Regions from separate parts of the Mesorhizobium sp. B4-1-1 genome, predicted to be linked through region 1. Evidence: predicted binding sites of a transcription regulator. Region 1 holds the regulator's gene; the other holds the start of a gene.

What was found. The regulator PhoB, encoded in region 1, activates phosphate uptake and scavenging genes when phosphate is short. The targets are predictions, from matches to a motif close to TGTCATNNANCTGTCAT.
Positions count from the first base shown of each region.
Region 2: the regulator PhoB is predicted to act here: its motif matches at 3,675-3,691, upstream of FJW10_RS12400 (toxic anion resistance protein).

Region 1 is NZ_VFTH01000034.1:12,784-20,881, forward strand. It holds gene FJW10_RS28555 (sugar ABC transporter permease) at 1-1,043, opposite strand, end outside; gene xylF (D-xylose ABC transporter substrate-binding protein) at 1,194-2,234, opposite strand; gene FJW10_RS28565 (ROK family protein) at 2,505-3,746, shown strand; gene FJW10_RS28570 (LysR family transcriptional regulator) at 3,793-4,704, opposite strand; gene FJW10_RS28575 (alpha/beta hydrolase) at 4,827-5,759, shown strand; gene FJW10_RS28580 (SDR family oxidoreductase) at 5,823-6,461, shown strand; gene phoB (phosphate regulon transcriptional regulator PhoB) at 6,508-7,197, opposite strand; gene phoU (phosphate signaling complex protein PhoU) at 7,214-7,921, opposite strand; gene pstB (phosphate ABC transporter ATP-binding protein PstB) at 7,942-8,098, opposite strand, start outside.
Region 2 is NZ_VFTH01000007.1:99,784-107,881, forward strand. It holds gene FJW10_RS12385 (LacI family DNA-binding transcriptional regulator) at 140-1,219, shown strand; gene opgC (OpgC domain-containing protein) at 1,276-2,493, opposite strand; gene FJW10_RS12395 (alpha/beta hydrolase) at 2,698-3,357, shown strand; gene FJW10_RS12400 (toxic anion resistance protein) at 3,734-4,813, shown strand; gene FJW10_RS12405 (substrate-binding domain-containing protein) at 4,822-6,393, shown strand; gene FJW10_RS12410 (5-bromo-4-chloroindolyl phosphate hydrolysis family protein) at 6,401-7,018, shown strand; gene FJW10_RS12415 (hypothetical protein) at 7,018-8,098, shown strand, end outside.

The DNA.
Region 1 (8,098 bases):
TTCATGGTGATCCAGCGTGTGTTGATGCCGGCGAGATTGGCTGCTTCCGGATTGCCGCCGATGGCGAAGACGTAGCGGCCGAAACGCGTGCGCTTGGTGACGAAGGTCATGATCAGGCCGACGGCAACGGCCATCAGCACCGGAATGGCGATGCCATGCGCGATGAACAGCCCGCCTTCGGGAACGGTGATGTTGTTGGCGGCGGCGTAGCGGTTCACGATGCCGACCGGCCACGGATAGGAATTGGCGAGCCACACCGCGCCCAGGATGACCGCGCAGGTGACAGTGGCGAGCAGCGTCTCGGCCCAGACCGGACGCAGCGGGAAGCGGAAGCGCTTGCGCTGCACGCGGCCGTTGAAATGCATGAAGACAACCGCCAGGCAGGCGACGATGCCGACGGCCCAACTCCATCTGGCGCCGATCGAGCCCGCCGGGCCGCCGCCCATCAGCTGGAACGTAGCGTCGAGCGGCGCCACCGTCTGGCCGCTGGTGACCCACCAGGCAGCGCCACGCCATACCAGCAATCCGCCCAGCGTCACGATGAAGGCCGGCACTTCGAGATAGGCGATGATGAAGCCCTGGAAGGCGCCGATGATGAGGCCGAGCGCCAGGCCGATCAGCAATGCCAGCACCCAGATCCACGGATTGCCCAGGTCAAGCCCGACAAAGCGCACGAGGAAATGCACCTGGGCAAAGCCCATGACCATGCCGATCACCCCTTCGGCCGATCCGACCGACAGGTCGATGTTGCGCATGACGATGACCAGCACCATGCCGGAGGCCATGATCGCCACGGCCGAAGTCTGAACCGACAGGTTCCACAGGTTGCGCGGCGTGAGAAACGTGCGGCTGTCGAAGTCGAGTGGATTGACGCCGAGGCGCAGGCTGGAAATCACATGCAGCCCGATCCAGATCAAGAGCAGCGCGCCGATCATGCCGAGCATGCGGGTGTCGAGCTCGGTCGCCTTCAGGAACCGGGCGACGGCGCCGAGTTCCGACGCGCGCGCGGTGTCCGCCGGTTGGGTAGACGTCGTGTCGGTCATGATTTCCTCCCGCCCGGCCTGCCCGTCTGGCGCGGAATGCCTGGCCAAGCCTAGAAGCTATCCGCCACAGGCGGAAACACAAATCTTTTTGAGAAAACGCCGCGGCTTTCAGGCCGCGGCGCAGGGATTTTGATCGAGAGCCGGCAAAACTTAGTTGCAGGCCTTGACGCTACCGGCGGCAACGCCCGCGCAGACTTCGTCCTTCTTGATCCAGCCGGCGTCGATGACGACGTTGAGATTGTCCTTGGTGATCGCAATCGGAGTCAGGAACAGCGACTTGACGGTGTTGCCGCCAGGCGTCGTGAAGTCTTTGGTGCCGGCGATGTCGCCCATCTTCTTGCCGGCGGCGAGCTGCGAGGCGATCTCGGCGGCGTTCTTGCCGAGCTCGCGCGCGTCTTTCCACACCGACACGGTCTGCGTACCGAGCGCGATGCGGTTGAGCGCCGCGTGGTCGCCGTCCTGGCCCGAGACCGGAACGGTGCCGGCCAGGCCTTGCGCCGTCAGCGCCGCGACGACGCCGCCGGCGGTGCCGTCATTGGCCGCCACGACCGCGTCGACCTTGTTGTCGTTGGCGGTCAGGAACTGCTCCATGTTCTTCTGCGCGTTGGCGGGCAGCCAACCGTCGGTGTAAGCCTCGCCGACATTCTTGATCTTGCCGCTGTCGATCGCCTCCTTCAGCACTTCCATGGAGCCCGAGAACAGGAAGTCGGCGTTCGGATCGGCGCCCGAGCCCTTGATGAAGACGTAGTTGCCTTCCGGCTTGGCCTTGAACACCTCACGGGCCTGCATGCGGCCGACTTCCTTGTTGTCGAAGGTCAGGTAGAACACGTCCTTGTTCTCGATCAGGCGGTCGTAGCCGACCACCGGAATGCCTTCATCGAGCGCCTTCTGCACCGCCGGGCCGATCGCCGAGGCATCCTGCGCCAGGATGATCAGCGCGTTGGCGCCCTGCGAGATCAGGCTTTCGACGTCGGTCAGCTGCTTGCCCGGATTGGACTGCGCGTCGGCCGAGATATACTTGTCGCCGGCAGCCTCGATGGCGGCCTTCATCGCCGCTTCGTCGGTCTTCCAGCGCTCTTCCTGGAAATTCGACCACGACACGCCGATCACCTTGTCCTTCGCCTCGGCGACCGACGCCAGCGTCAGCGACATGGCAACGCCCGCCAGAATGGCGGCTGCGAATTTCTTCATGATATCCTCCCTGCGCCCGTGCGGCGCGACCCAGACTGGCCCGAAGGCCGGCACAGAGGCTTTTTTTCGCGCCTCAAAAAAATAGTGATCCAGCAAAACGACGCTGTCAACTGCGATTCTGATGGGTTTTGATGGGCCAGGGCATTTTTTTCGGCATCCGCAATAAATAATGACACAGGCTGCGGCTTCTGCCACTATCCCTAGCATGTCACCGACAGGCCATGGCATCATCATCACAAGGCCGCGATGACTTGGAGGACGCGCGAGACAATGTCGGTCGGAATCCGCCACGACGATTTGCGTCGGCGCAACCGTGCCATGGTGATTTCGGCCGTGCGCCGCGCCGGCCAGCCCTCGCGCACGGAGATTGCCGCCACCACCGGGCTCAGCCACTCGACCATTTCGGCGATCTCCGCCGATCTGATCCAGGAAGGCATTCTCACCGAAAGCAAGGCCAGCGAGCCGACGGCATTGAAACGCGGCCGGCCGCAGATCGGCCTGGCGCTGAACCCCGAAGCCGCCGCGGTGCTGACCGTGGTGCTGTCGCTGAACTTCCTGTCGGTCGCCGTGATCGATTATGCCGGCCAGGTGGTTGCGGAGGAGCAGCAGCGCCTGGACACGCTCGTCATGCCCCGTGACGAGCTGATCGGCGAATGCATGGCGATCGTGCGGCGCCGGATGCGGGATCCCGACCTCGACGTGGGCAGCGTCGCCCGCATCGCCATGGGCATTCAGGGCATCACCGATTCCCATTCACGCGCCATGCTGTGGTCGCCGATCACGCCGCTGACCGACATCCCCTTCGCCGACCTCCTCGAAAGCGAATTCGGTATTCCCGCCACCATGGAGAACGACTGCAACATGATGGCGGTGGCGCTGCAATGGCGCGATCCCGAGCGTTATCGCGACGACTTCATAGCCATCCTGCTCTCGCACGGTATCGGCATGGGCCTGGTGCTGAAGGGCGCGCTGTTCAGCGGCACGCATTCCTCCGGCGGCGAGTTCGGCCATATGATCCATCGTCCGGGCGGCGCGCTCTGCCGCTGCGGCCGCCGCGGCTGCGTCGAGGCCTATGCCGGCAATTACGCGATCTGGCGCAGCGCCATGGGAATAAGCGAGGATGCCACGCCGACCGACGTCGGCGACGCCCATATGCGCGCGCTGGCCGCGAAAGCCCGGCAGGAGGACGGACCCGAGCGGGAGGCTTATCGCCGGGCGGGCGAAGCGCTCGGTTTCGGCCTCGGCAGCCTGTTCGCCCTCATCGACCCGGCGCCCGTCGCCATGGTCGGCGTCAGCGCGGCCGCCTTCGACCTGATCGAGCCGGCGCTGCGAGAGGCGATCGCCCAGACCGCCGGCGGCCAGCACTCGGAATCGATCTCCTTCGACACCGAGCCGAACGAACTGCCGCTGATCCGCGAAGGCTGCGCCATGCGCGCCCTGACCTTCGTCGATCAGGAGATTTTCGCGCCAGGGGTGCAGGCAAGAGCGGGGGCCGGGAAGAACGTGGCCTGAGGACCGGGAGACCACTGAAGGACCGAGTTCGGCCTTGAGCGGGAAATCATCCCTCGGCAGCGGGTTCTCCGCGATATCGCAGCGCGTCGACCACCACCCTGAAAGCCGACGAGTTCAGCCGCCTGTTTGCATAGTAGAGATAATAGCCGGGGAGTGGGGGAACGAACGCATCGAGCACGCTGACCAGCACTCCGCGGTCGAGATGGGCCTGTACCTGGTCGAGAGGCAGCAGCCCCAGGCCGACGCCGGCAAGGGCTGCATCCAGGATGAGATCGATCGAATTGTAGGTCGCCTGGCCTTCGACGCTGACGCCGACGATCCTCCCGCCGATCTTCAGGTTCCAGGCATAGAGCTTGTTTGACGTGGGCAGGCGCAGGTTGATGCAGCGATGCTCCGTCAGTTCATTGGGCTCGAGCGGCGCGCCGCGCAATCGCAGATAGTCGGGCGAACCGACGATCGCCATCGCGATATCGGGCGAAATCCTGACGGCAATCATGTCTTTGGCCACCTGCGACCCCAGCCGCACGCCGGCATCGAAATTGTCGGCCACGACATCGGCCAGGCTGTAGTCGATGAATATCTCCACGTTCAGGTCGGGATATTGCGGCAACAGTTTCGCGATCGCCGGTGACAGGATCGTCCGAGCTGCGTGTTCAACCGATGTGATGCGGATCGTGCCGGCGGGCGTTTCCCTGAACTCGGCCAGCATCTCGATGCTCTGGTCGAGTTCGCGCAGCGTAGGCCCAAGCGTTGCCAGCAAACGCTTTCCCGCTTCCGTCGGCGCCACACTTCGTGTGGTCCTCGCCACCAGCAGGACGCCGAGACGCTCCTCAAGCCGTTTGACGATCTGGCTCAGTGTCGACTGGGAGATGCCGAGTTTCGCGGCGGCCTTGGTGAAGCTGCGTTGCTCCGCGACCACGTAGAAGGCGGCCAGGTCGGCGATCTCTTCGCGTCTCACTTATCATCCTACCAATAAGTCATAGTGGATTTTACCGGCTAATTCGATGAATTGCCACGGCCTAGAATGCAAGGGATCTCGTGCAGATGCATCGACGCCAACTCAGTGCAAGGAGTGCCATCATGGGCAAAATCAGCTTCCCCAACTCCAACAATCAGGCAATCGCCATGTCGGCCGTCATCAATTTTCCGGAAGACTTCAACGAGACCAGGACCTACCCGGCAGTCATCGTTTCGCATCCAGGCGGCGGCGTGAAGGAGCAGACGGCGGGCACCTATGCAAGGAAGCTCGCCGAACAGGGCTTCATCACCATCGCCTACGATGCCTCCTACCAGGGCGAGAGCGGCGGGCAGCCGCGCCAGCTCGAAAACCCGTCTGTCCGCACCGAAGACGTGAGCGCCGTGCTCGATTACCTGACCACGCTCCCCTATGTCGACAATGACCGTATCGGTGCGATGGGTATCTGCGCCGGCGCCGGCTATACGGCCAATGCGGCAATTGACGACCCGCGCATCAAGGCCGTCGGAACCGTGAGCGCCGTCAATATCGGCCAGATGTTCCGCAACGGTTGGGACAACAATATCAAGGATGCAGACGCCCGCGCCGTGATCGCGGTCGGCGCGGCGGCACGGACTTCCGACGCCAACGGTTCGGAGGTTGGCAGGATTCCGCTGGCGCCACTGAAGGAAGACGACGCTCCGAACGAAGAACTGCGCCAAGCCTGGGAATATTATCACACGCCCCGCGCCGAATACCCGACCGCACCCGGTTATGCGACGGCTCGCAGCCTGTCGCAGATCATTCCCTACGACGCCTATTCCAAAGCCGAGGCCTACCTCACCCAGCCGCTGCAGATCGTGGCCGGGAGCAAGGCCGGCAGCAAATGGATGAGCGACGACCTCTATAGCCGCGCCGCCAGCAAGGACAAGAGCTACCATGTCGTTGAAGGGGCCAACCACATGGATCTCTATGACGGCGAGAGATATGTCGATGAAGCAGTGTCGGTGCTGGCGCCTTTCTTCGGCAAGACGCTGCAACCCATCGGCGGAAGGTAATCGTCCAAGGGATGCGGGATCGACCAGGGTTCGTCCCCTTCGACCCGGAACAAGCGAGGTCATATGATCAAGGTTCTCATTCTCGGCGCGGGTGGCCAGATTGCCCGCCACGTCATCGACATGCTGGCGGGCGACGGTGACCTTCATCTGACCCTGTATGCCCGCAACACGGCGCGCCTTGCCGGCCTTGCCGGGCCAAATCAGAACGTTGTCCAAGGGGACGTTCTGGACGCCGCAAGGCTCGACGAAGCGATGCAGGGACAGGACATCGTCTACGCCAATCTGACCGGCGCGGACCTCGACAGGCAGGCGCGGGCCGTGATCGCCGCCATGAAGAAGGCCGGCATCAGGCGACTGATCTTCATTCTGGCGCTCGGCATCTATGACGAAGTGTCCGGCAAGTTCGGCGAATGGAACGCCGCCATGATCGGCGAGGACCTGAAACCCTTCCGGCGCGCCGGAGACGCCATCGAGGCCTCCGGTCTCGAATACACGATCCTGCGGCCCGCATGGCTGATGGATGAGGCGGTCATCGACTATGAAACGACCGCGCGCAACGAGCCATTCAAGGGCACGTCGGTATCGCGCGTCAGCGTGGCCGATCTGGTTGCTCGGATTGTCCGAGCGCCGGATCGGCATGTCGGCGAAAATCTCGGCGTCGACAAGCCGGGCACGGATGGCGACAAGCCCGATTTCATGTGAAGCGGCGGCGGGGCAGAGGGCGGTTCCCAGTAAACGGTGAACCGCTCTAATCCTCCCTGATCGCGTAACCCGCCCCGCGGATGGTGCGGATGACGTCCGGCATGCGGCCGTTGTTGACCGCCTTGCGCAGGCGCCCGACATGGACGTCCACGGTGCGCTCGTCGATATAGATCGTCTCGCCCCAGACATTGTCGAGCAGCTGGCTGCGCGAGAACACTCGGCCGGGATGGCGCATCATGAATTCGAGCAGGCGGAACTCGGTCGGGCCGAGCCTGATCTCGCTCTTCTTGCGGTAGACGCGGTGCGATTCGCGGTCGAGCACGATGTCGCCGACCTTGAGCACGCTGGACAGCACCTCCGGCTTGGCGCGGCGCAGCAGCGCCTTGACGCGCGCCATGAACTCCGGCGTCGAGAACGGCTTGACCAGATAGTCGTCGGCGCCGGTCGAGAGGCCGCGCACGCGGTCGCTTTCCTCGCCGCGGGCCGTCAGCATGATGATCGGCAGCCGCTCGGTCTCGGGCCGCATCCTGAGACGCCGGCAGAGCTCGATGCCAGAAACCGCCGGCACCATCCAGTCGAGCACGAGCATGTCGGGAACGTTTTCCTGAAGGCGGATTTCGGCCTCGTCGCCGCGGGTCACCACTTCGACCTGGTAACCCTCGGATTCGAGATTGTAGCGGAGTAGCACCCCCAGCGGCTCCTCGTCCTCCACCACCATGATGCGTGGCGCGATCATTGGGGTAACCTTTTCGTCAGGCCGCCGGCGCCGACATTGCGGTCTCGTCCTGCTTCGGACGATTGGCGGGCAATTGCGTGCCGGTCAGCACATAATAGGCGTTCTCGGCGATGTTGGTCACATGGTCGCCGATGCGCTCGAGATTCTTGGCGCAGAACAGAAGATGCGTGCAAGCGGTGATGTTGCGCGGGTCTTCCATCATGTAGGTCAACAGCTCACGGAAGACGGAGGTGTATTTGACGTCGATGCGCTCGTCGTCGTTGCGAAGCTTGGCCAGCGCCGTGGCATCGCCCACCATATATTCCTGGATCACGGCCTGGACCTGGATCAGCACCATCTGCGCCATGGAATCGATCGAATGCGTGAGGTCGCGCGGCGCGGCGCTGACGCCGACCGAGCCGACGCGCTTGGCGATGTTCTTGGCGAGATCGCCGATGCGTTCGAGGTCGCCCGCCATACGGATCGAGCCGACCACGTTGCGCAGGTCGTCCGCCATCGGCTGCCGCTTGGCGATCAGCGTGATGGCGCGGTCGTCGAGCTCGCGCTGACGAGCGTCCATGATGGCGTCGTCGGAGACGACGCGCTGCGCCAGCGCATTGTCGGTCTCGAGCAACGCCTTGGTCGCGCCGCCGACCATCGAGCTGGCGAGATCGCCCATGTCGTTGATGAGCCGGCTGATCTGCCTCAGATCCTCGTCGAAGGAGGCGACGGTATGTTCGGCCATGATGATGTCCTCGTATGAACTCAGCCGAAGCGGCCGGTAATATAGTCCTGCGTGCGCTTCTCGCGGGGCGAGGTGAAGATCTTCTCGGTCCGGTCGAACTCCACCAGCTCGCCCAGATACATGAACGCCGTCTGCCGCGACACGCGCGCCGCCTGCTGCATGTTGTGGGTGACGATG
Region 2 (8,098 bases), on a different contig from region 1:
CGACAACTTGGATCGATTCAAATCATAGGCCTTATTTGCCTGACGTCAACTGAATTTGAATCGATCCAACAAAAATGTTAGATGACCGGCGACAATTCAGCGGTCATGGTCGTCGCGTGACCGGATTCGGAGGAACGACATGGCATCACTCCTCGAAGGCCAGGCAAGACCGATCAGGCTGGCCGACATCGCCAAGGCCGCCGGCGTGTCGCATGGCACGGCCTCGAATGTTTTCAGCCGCCCCGAGATCGTGCGCGCCGAAGTGCGGGAACGGGTGAAGGCGGTGGCGGAGCAGATGGGCTATGCCGGCCCGGACCCGAAAGGCCGCCTGCTACGCGCCGGCAAGGTCAATGCCATCGGCGTCGCCACCACCGAGCCCCTTTCCTACTTCTTCGACGATCCCTTCGCTCGCGTGATGATGGCCGGCATTTCCGAAGCCTGCGACGCCACCGGCGCGGGCATCGCGCTGGTCTCGGCCGCCAACCAGGAAAAGCTCGCCTGGAACATCCAGAGCGCGCTTGTCGACGGTTTTGTGCTGTTCTGCATCGAAGGCGGCTCGCGCCTTGTCGACCTGACGCGCGAGCGCAGGCTGCCCTTCGTTGCGCTGGAGCTCGGCTTCCAGGACGAGACCGTGTCGGCCATCGGGGTCGACAATGTCGCAGGCGCAAGGCTTGCCGCCCGCCATCTCGCCGAGCTTGGCCATCGCCGCTTCGCCGTCCTGTCGCTCGGCTTTGCCGACAATCGCACCGGCTTCGCGACGCCGGAAGCGGTGCGCAGCGCAGTCTACACCGGAACGCGCGATCGCCTTGCCGGCTACTTCGAGGAGCTTTCCCGCTTCGGCATCGATACGGCGAAAATCCCGGTCTATGAGACCGAGAACGAAGAAAAAAGCACCAGGGCCGGCCTCGAGGCGATCTTTGCCAAGGGGGAGCCGCCGACCGCCATCCTGGCTATGTCGGATCGCATGGCCCTGATCGCCATCGACTGGCTGAGGGCACGCGGCCTCAATGTTCCCGGCGATGTCTCCATTGTCGGCTTTGACGGCGTCCCGGACGGCGCGCTGGCCACGCCGCCGCTGACGACGATCGCCCAGCCGATCATCGAGATCGGCCGCCGCGCCGCGCGCATGATCCTCGACCATGATGGCGCGGTGCGGCGCGAGACGATGGGCGTCGAGTTCGTCGTCAGAGGCTCAACCGGTCCGGCGCCGAAAGCCTGAGCGGGCTCAGGTAATTCCGCGCGGATAGACCACCCGGCACTTTCCTTGTGCTGCGGTCAGTAGCCGCCGGCCCTCGCCGGCAGCGGCTGCGCGCCGAACGTCGCCCGCGCAGGCTCCTCGCGAACCGGCTTGGCGCGGGAGGGGCCGAGGCTCGCAAGCCATTCGAGGTAGAGTGCAAGCGCGAGTTGCACGGCGATGCCTGCAGCGATCAGCAGCGTGTCGTAGGCCGGGCCGCCCGGATTGATCAGCTTCAGCACCTGCGCCGCCATGGCAAGCAGCGTGCCGGCGATGAACACCGGCAGCGAGCGTTTGCCCAGGATCGCCAGCGGATTGTCGGGCCGGACGCGGAACAGGTTCGAGACAGCCGGCAGCGCCACGATCAGATAGCTGACCGACAGGATGTGCAGCAGCCGCGGCAGCGACAGGAAGGTCTTATCGAAGCCGCCGATCACCACCGGCAGGTCGAACCAGGTGATCTGCCCCCAGAGCGGGCTGTGCACCCAGATCGCCGCTCCGATCACATAGATGCCGGCGGCTCCAAGCAGCCACGGATTGATCGGGATCCGCCCGCCGCGCTTTACATGCAGCATGGCGGCAAGGCCGATGTTGAACAGGAACTGCCAGGACAGCGGGTTGAGGAACCAAAGGCCCGGCTCCGGATAGTTCGGCGGCGCGACCTGCCAGATGCCGGCGACGAGCCACAGCAGACCGGACGCGATCAGCGCCGGCACGGGCCGATAGCTGACGAACAGCACGAAAGCAGGTGCCGCCAGAAGCAGCGCCGCATAGACAGGCAGGATGTTGTTGTAGCCGAGTTGGTGGCCGAGCGTGACGATGCCGAGCAGCACCTGCGGCGTGTTCTTCATCAAGGGTTCGATGTTGATCATCGTCAGCATTTCCGGCCGGTGCGCGAACAGCGCGGCGGCGCAAAACAGCGCGATCACCACCATCGTGATGACGATGTGGGAGATGTAGAGCACCCCAGCGCGCCGCCACATCTTCAAGGTCGCGAGCAATCGGCCGCCCGGCTTGAACTTCGTGCCATAAGCCAGCGCCACCGAGATGCCGGAAATCAGCACGAAGGCCTCCGCCGCGTCGGAAAAGCCGAAATTCTTATAGGTCCAGTTCTCGAAGACCGTGCCAGGCACATGGTCGACGAAAATGGTGAGCAACGCGAGCGCGCGCAGCACGTCAATGCGCGTATCGCGCTCGACGATACGCTTGTCGCGATCGTTGATACGCTCGTCGCGATCGTTGGAAACAGGGGTGGTCATCGACAAAAGGCCTCAAAGCTGGTTGTTCATAGCCAGCAATGCGACCCCCGGGGCGCACCGCTTCGATTCCTCCCAGGGGGAGTGTATCGGCGGAAAAACGGCCTGAATTGCGCCTGGTTCAATCAACTTTCGCGGAGCGCGAAAATATTCCGTTTTGAAGCCGGCAAATCAACGAATCTCTCATGGAATCAAATGGATGTGAGCGTGTTCGAATATAGCGACGAAAACAGCATCCTGCGCGAGGATCTGACATTTCCCTACCGTCTGCTGAAGCCGGCAAACGCCAGCGGCGACTGCCTCTTCGTGCTGCACGGGTCAGGCGTGGACGAGACGACGATGCTGCCGCTGGCGATGCAGATCGCGCCGCGTTCGGTGATCGTCGCGGGGCGCGGCCGCATTCGGCAGGAGGACGGATTTCGCTGGTTCGAGCGAATCACGCCGACCAGTTTCGAGCAGGCCAGCATCCATGCCGAGACGGCTGCCTATGCCCAGTTCGCAACGGAAGCCGCGCGGCAACATGGGCTCGACCTTCCGCGCGCGACCTTCCTTGGCTATTCGAACGGCGCCAATGTCGTCTCCAGCCTGATGCTGCTTTGTCCCGGCATGGTCAAGCAGGCGGGGCTGTTGAGGGCGATGCCGGTGCTCGCCAATCCTCCAACGTCAGATCTTAGCGGCACACGGGTGCTGATCGTCGCCGGCGCCGCCGACCAGACCTACGGGCCGTTCGCGCCCCCATTGGTGACGCTGTTCAGCGAGCGCGGCGCCGAGGTCGACGCGCGCATCGTCGCCGCGGGCCATGAATTCGGCGATGCGGACGCCGCGATCGTGCGACAATGGCTGGCGGCGCCTACGCCAGTCGCCTGACCGCGCGGGCGATGCGAGCTTCCGCGCCGGTGATCAACAGGTTGAGGCCGTTCTCGAACAGCGCCTCGTGGCCAACCCCCGGTAACGGGCCTCGTCTCGGTGGTCGGACCGCTCGTCATCGCAACGCTCTATTTATTTCCACACACGGTGTTTCTTTCCCAGTCTGGTTTTGATCGCTGGCGCAGCCCTTTATCTGCTCTGCCTGCCGCTACTTACAGCGGCCCGTTCGCCTGGGGCAACGCGGGCACCGGCACCTCGTGCCGGCACGAGTTGACAGGGTAAGGCATTCCACAATCCAAAGCGGCATAACGCTCTGCTGTCATATGTCTGTCACATACTGTCTATCGTGATACTGTTCACTCAGGGGGAGGTCTCAATGGCCGACGAGAACAGCATCACTCTGCTCGACGACACTTCGAAGTTGCCCGCCATTGCCGCCAGCCCGGGCGAGGTCGCCAGGATCGAAGGCGGCATCGATATTCGCGACCGCGCCGCGATTTCGGTCTTCGGCGACCGCGCCCAGCAAGCGGTCAGCGATTATGCCGACAAGATCCTGTCGCAGATCCGCAACCGCGATCTCGGCGACACCGGCACATTGCTCACCGACATCATCATGAAGGCCAAGAACCTCGATCCGGCTTCGCTTAAGGAAGAAGGGTTCTTGAGCAATTTGTTCTCTTCATTCAAGGCACGGCTCGAGCGCTTCAAGGAGAAGTACGAGGACGTCGCCGGGCAGATCGACCGTATCGGCCTGGAGCTCGACCGCCACAAGGATACGCTGCGCCGCGACATCGCCGTGCTCGACGACCTGCATGAGCAGACCAAGGACTCTATCCTCAATCTCGACGCCTATGTGCAGGCCGGCAAGAAGTTCGTAGACGAATACCGCGCCGACGAACTGCCGAAGCTGAAGGCGGCGGCCGACGCCAAGGCCAGCGATTCCGCCGGAGCGCTGGAAGCGCAGACCTATCAGGACGCCGTGCAGGCGCTCGACCGGCTGGAAAAGCGCATTTTTTACCTGGTGCAGGCGCGCCAGCTCGGCATCCAGCAATTGCCGCAAATCCGCATCGTGCAGTCGGGCGACGAGACGCTGATCGAAAACCTGCAGGCCACCTCGGCGCTGACCGTGCCGGCCTGGAAGCAGAAGATGGTCATCCTGCTTGGGCTGACCAACCAGAAGTCGGCGCTGGAGCTGCAAAAGACAGTGACAGACGCCACCAACGAGATGATCCGCCAGACATCGAAGATGATGAAGGACCAGGCCATCTCCATCGAGGAGCAGGCGCAGCGCGGCATCGTCGATGTCGAGACGCTTGCGCAGGCTAACCGCGACCTGATCGACACGGTGCAAGGCGTGCTCAAGGTGCAGGAGCAAGGCCGGCAGAAGCGAGCCGACGCCGAAAAGCAGATGGACCAGATGACCGCCGACCTCAAGAAAGCGCTCACCCAGGGCTGAGGGCCTCGATGCCAATGAAGCTTTCGTCCGTTCTGGCGTTGGCGACCGCGCTGCTGCTGGCGGCCTGCAATTCGAGCAACGTCAAATTCTCGATCGTCTCCGGTTCCGAGAACACGGTGCTGGAGCCGATCGTGCAGGAGTTCTGCGCCAAGCAGGGCGCGACCTGCACCATCTCCTACCAAGGCTCGCTCGACATCGGCCTCGGCTTGCAGAAGGCCAGCGGGCTCGATCAGGACGCGGTCTGGCCGGCATCGAGCGTCTGGGTCGACCTGTTCGATACCGGCCGCAAGGTACGCAACCTCACCTCGATCGCGCAGATGCCGGTCATCCTGGGCGTGCGCAAATCCAAAGCCGCCGAACTCGGCTGGATCGGCAGGCAAGTCTACATGAAGGACATCCTTGCCGCGGTGAAGGACGGCAAGCTCAAATTCCTGATGACCTCGGCCACGCAGTCCAACTCCGGCGCCAGCGCCTATCTGGCGATGCTCTCCAGCGCGCTCGGCGGCAAGGAGGTGATCCAGCCCGGCGACCTCGACAACCCGTCCGTGCACGACACGGTCGGCGCCCTGTTGCAGGGCGTCGAGCGCTCTTCCGGGTCTTCAGGCTGGCTGGCCGATCTCTATGTCGATTCCGCGCGCAAGGGCACGCTCTATGACGCGATGTGGAATTACGAGGCGACGCTGAAAGAGACCAACGACAACCTGAAGCAGATGGGCGACGAGCCGCTCTACGCGGTCTATCCGGCCGATGGCGTCGCGGTCGGCGATTCCCCGCTCGGCTTCATCGATCACGGTCGCGGCGCCGATGTCGAAAAGTTCTTCACCGACCTGCTCGCCTATCTGCAGTCGGACACGGTGCGCAAGCGCATCGCCGGCACCGGCCGGCGACTGCCGCTCGGCGGCGCCGCGGTCCAGGCGACGGCCGAGCCCGACTGGAATTTCGATCCGGGCAAGCTGGTGACGTCGATCCGCATGCCGGAACCCGCGGTGATCCGCAAGGCGCTTGATCTCTACCAGCAGGCGCTGCGCAAACCGTCATTGACGGCGCTCTGCTTCGACTTTTCGGGTTCGATGGAGAACGAGGGCGAAACGCAGTTGCAGCAGGCCGCGCAGTTCCTGTTCACGCCGGAAAAGTCGAGCGAAGTGCTGGTGCAATGGACGCCGTCCGACCACATCTTCGTATTGCCTTTCGACAGCACAGTGCGCGACATTTTCGACGCGACCGGCGATCCGGCGGGCCAGAACCAGCTGCTCGGCGACGTGGCGCAGCAGCATGCCGGCGGCGGCACCGACATGTATGCCTGCGCCCAGCAGGCGCTGCAGAAGATCACCGCGACCGCCGACCTGTCGAAATACCTGCCGGCCATCGTCATCATGACGGACGGCCGCACCGACGGCAGCGCCGAGCCGTTCCTTGCCCAATGGCGCCAGGCGCCGGTGCGCGTGCCGGTGTTCGGCATCACCTTCGGCGATGCCGACAAAAGCCAGCTCGACAGCCTCGCCAAGGCGACCTCGGCGCGGGTCTTCGACGGCGGCGGCGATCTGGCCGGTGCCTTCCGCGCCGCGCGCGGCTATAACTAGGCGGACGATGCGCGGCTTGTTCGGCAATGACTGGAACTGGATCGTGGCGGGCCTCGTGTCGGCCGCGCTGCTGATCGGTCTGAGCACGCTGACCCATTTTCCCTTCCTGATCTCAGCGGCGATTTCGGTGCTGGTCTTTGCCGGGCTGATCTTCGTGCTGGCGCCGCGCGCGCTGTTCGAGGGGCTCGACCTCAGCACGCTGAGCGGCAGCCGCGTCGCGTTTGCCCGCGAACTCCTGGCGCAGGCGCAGCCGGCCGCCGATCGCCTCGCTGCGGCCGCCGGCTCGATTGCCGACAAGGACATGAAGGCCAAGGTGAAGAACCTGTCGGATATCGCCGCCGACGTGATCTCCAAGGTCGAGGCCAAGCCGGAAAGCGCACCTTCGGTGCGGCGCTTCCTCACCTACTATGTGCCGCAGGCGGCGGAAGTGGCGGAAGGCTATGCGACGCTGGCCAACCGGCGGGCGCCGAGCCAGCAACGGCTCGGGAATGTCGGCACGGTCATCACCAAGCTGCAGGACGCCTTCGTGCATTATTCCGACAGTCTGGCCGACTCCGAACTCGGCACGCTCGACGTTGACCTTCGACTCATCCAGGAGTCGCTGAAAGAGGATATCGGTCGCTGATGGCCCTTTCTCGCCGCGCTTTCGGACTGGGACTGCTTGCCGCCGCCGCGGCCGGAACGGGCGGCTATCTGACGCTCAAGGACCGGCCGGAGTTCCGCGGTTATCTTGGCAACCGCGCGCATCTGTTCGGCTTCATCGGCGGCGAGAAGCAGGCTTTCCTGGCCGACCCCGATGTGGTCGGCGCGCTGGGCGGCTACGGGCTGGAGCTCGACGCCCGTGTCGCCGGTTCGGTCGAGATGGTGCGCGAGCCGGCGCTGCTGTCGCAGAAGCCGCAATTCCTGTGGCCGTCCTCGTCGATCATGGTCGATCTCGCCCGCAAGAGCGGCGTCTCGATCCGCAACGATCAGGTCGTGCTCAACTCGCCGATCGTCGTCTACACCTGGGGCCCGGTGGTCGAAGGCTTGAAGAAGAGCGGCTTGGTCACCGTCGCCGCCAAGGGCGGCTACAACCAGCTCGACCTCAAGGCGCTGCTCGATGCCATCCTGGCCGGCAAGAACTGGTCGGATCTCGGCATTTCCGAACTCTACGGCCGCGCCCGCATCGTCTCCACCGACCCCAACCGCTCCAATTCCGGCTTCATGTTCGCAGGGCTCGTGCTCAGCCTGATGAGCGGCGACGTGGCGACACAGGAACTGCTTGCCCGGCATGGCGAGGAGGCGAAGTCGGTCTTCCGCGGCATGGGCCTGAAATCGTCCTCGTCGGGCAAGCTGTTCGACCAGTATATCGCCGGAGGACTTGGCGCCGAGCCGATGGTGGTGGGCTACGAGAACCAGTTGGTGGAATGGGCGCTTGCCGATCCGGGGCGCTGGCAGCGCGTACAGGCCGGCGCCGGCGCCAAGCCGGAAATCCTCTATCCGCGCCCCACGGTCTATTCGGCGCATCCGCTGATCGTCATCGATCCGGCGGTCGATCCGCTGCTCGAAGCGCTGACCAGCCCGAAGCTACAGCAACTCGCCTGGTCGAAGCACGGATTTCGCGGGCCGCTCGGTACCGTGGCGGGCGATGCAGACGCCATCGCCGGCGTGCGGCCGGCCGAGATCGAGGCGGTGCTGCCGATGCCTTCGGCCGACGTGATGCTTT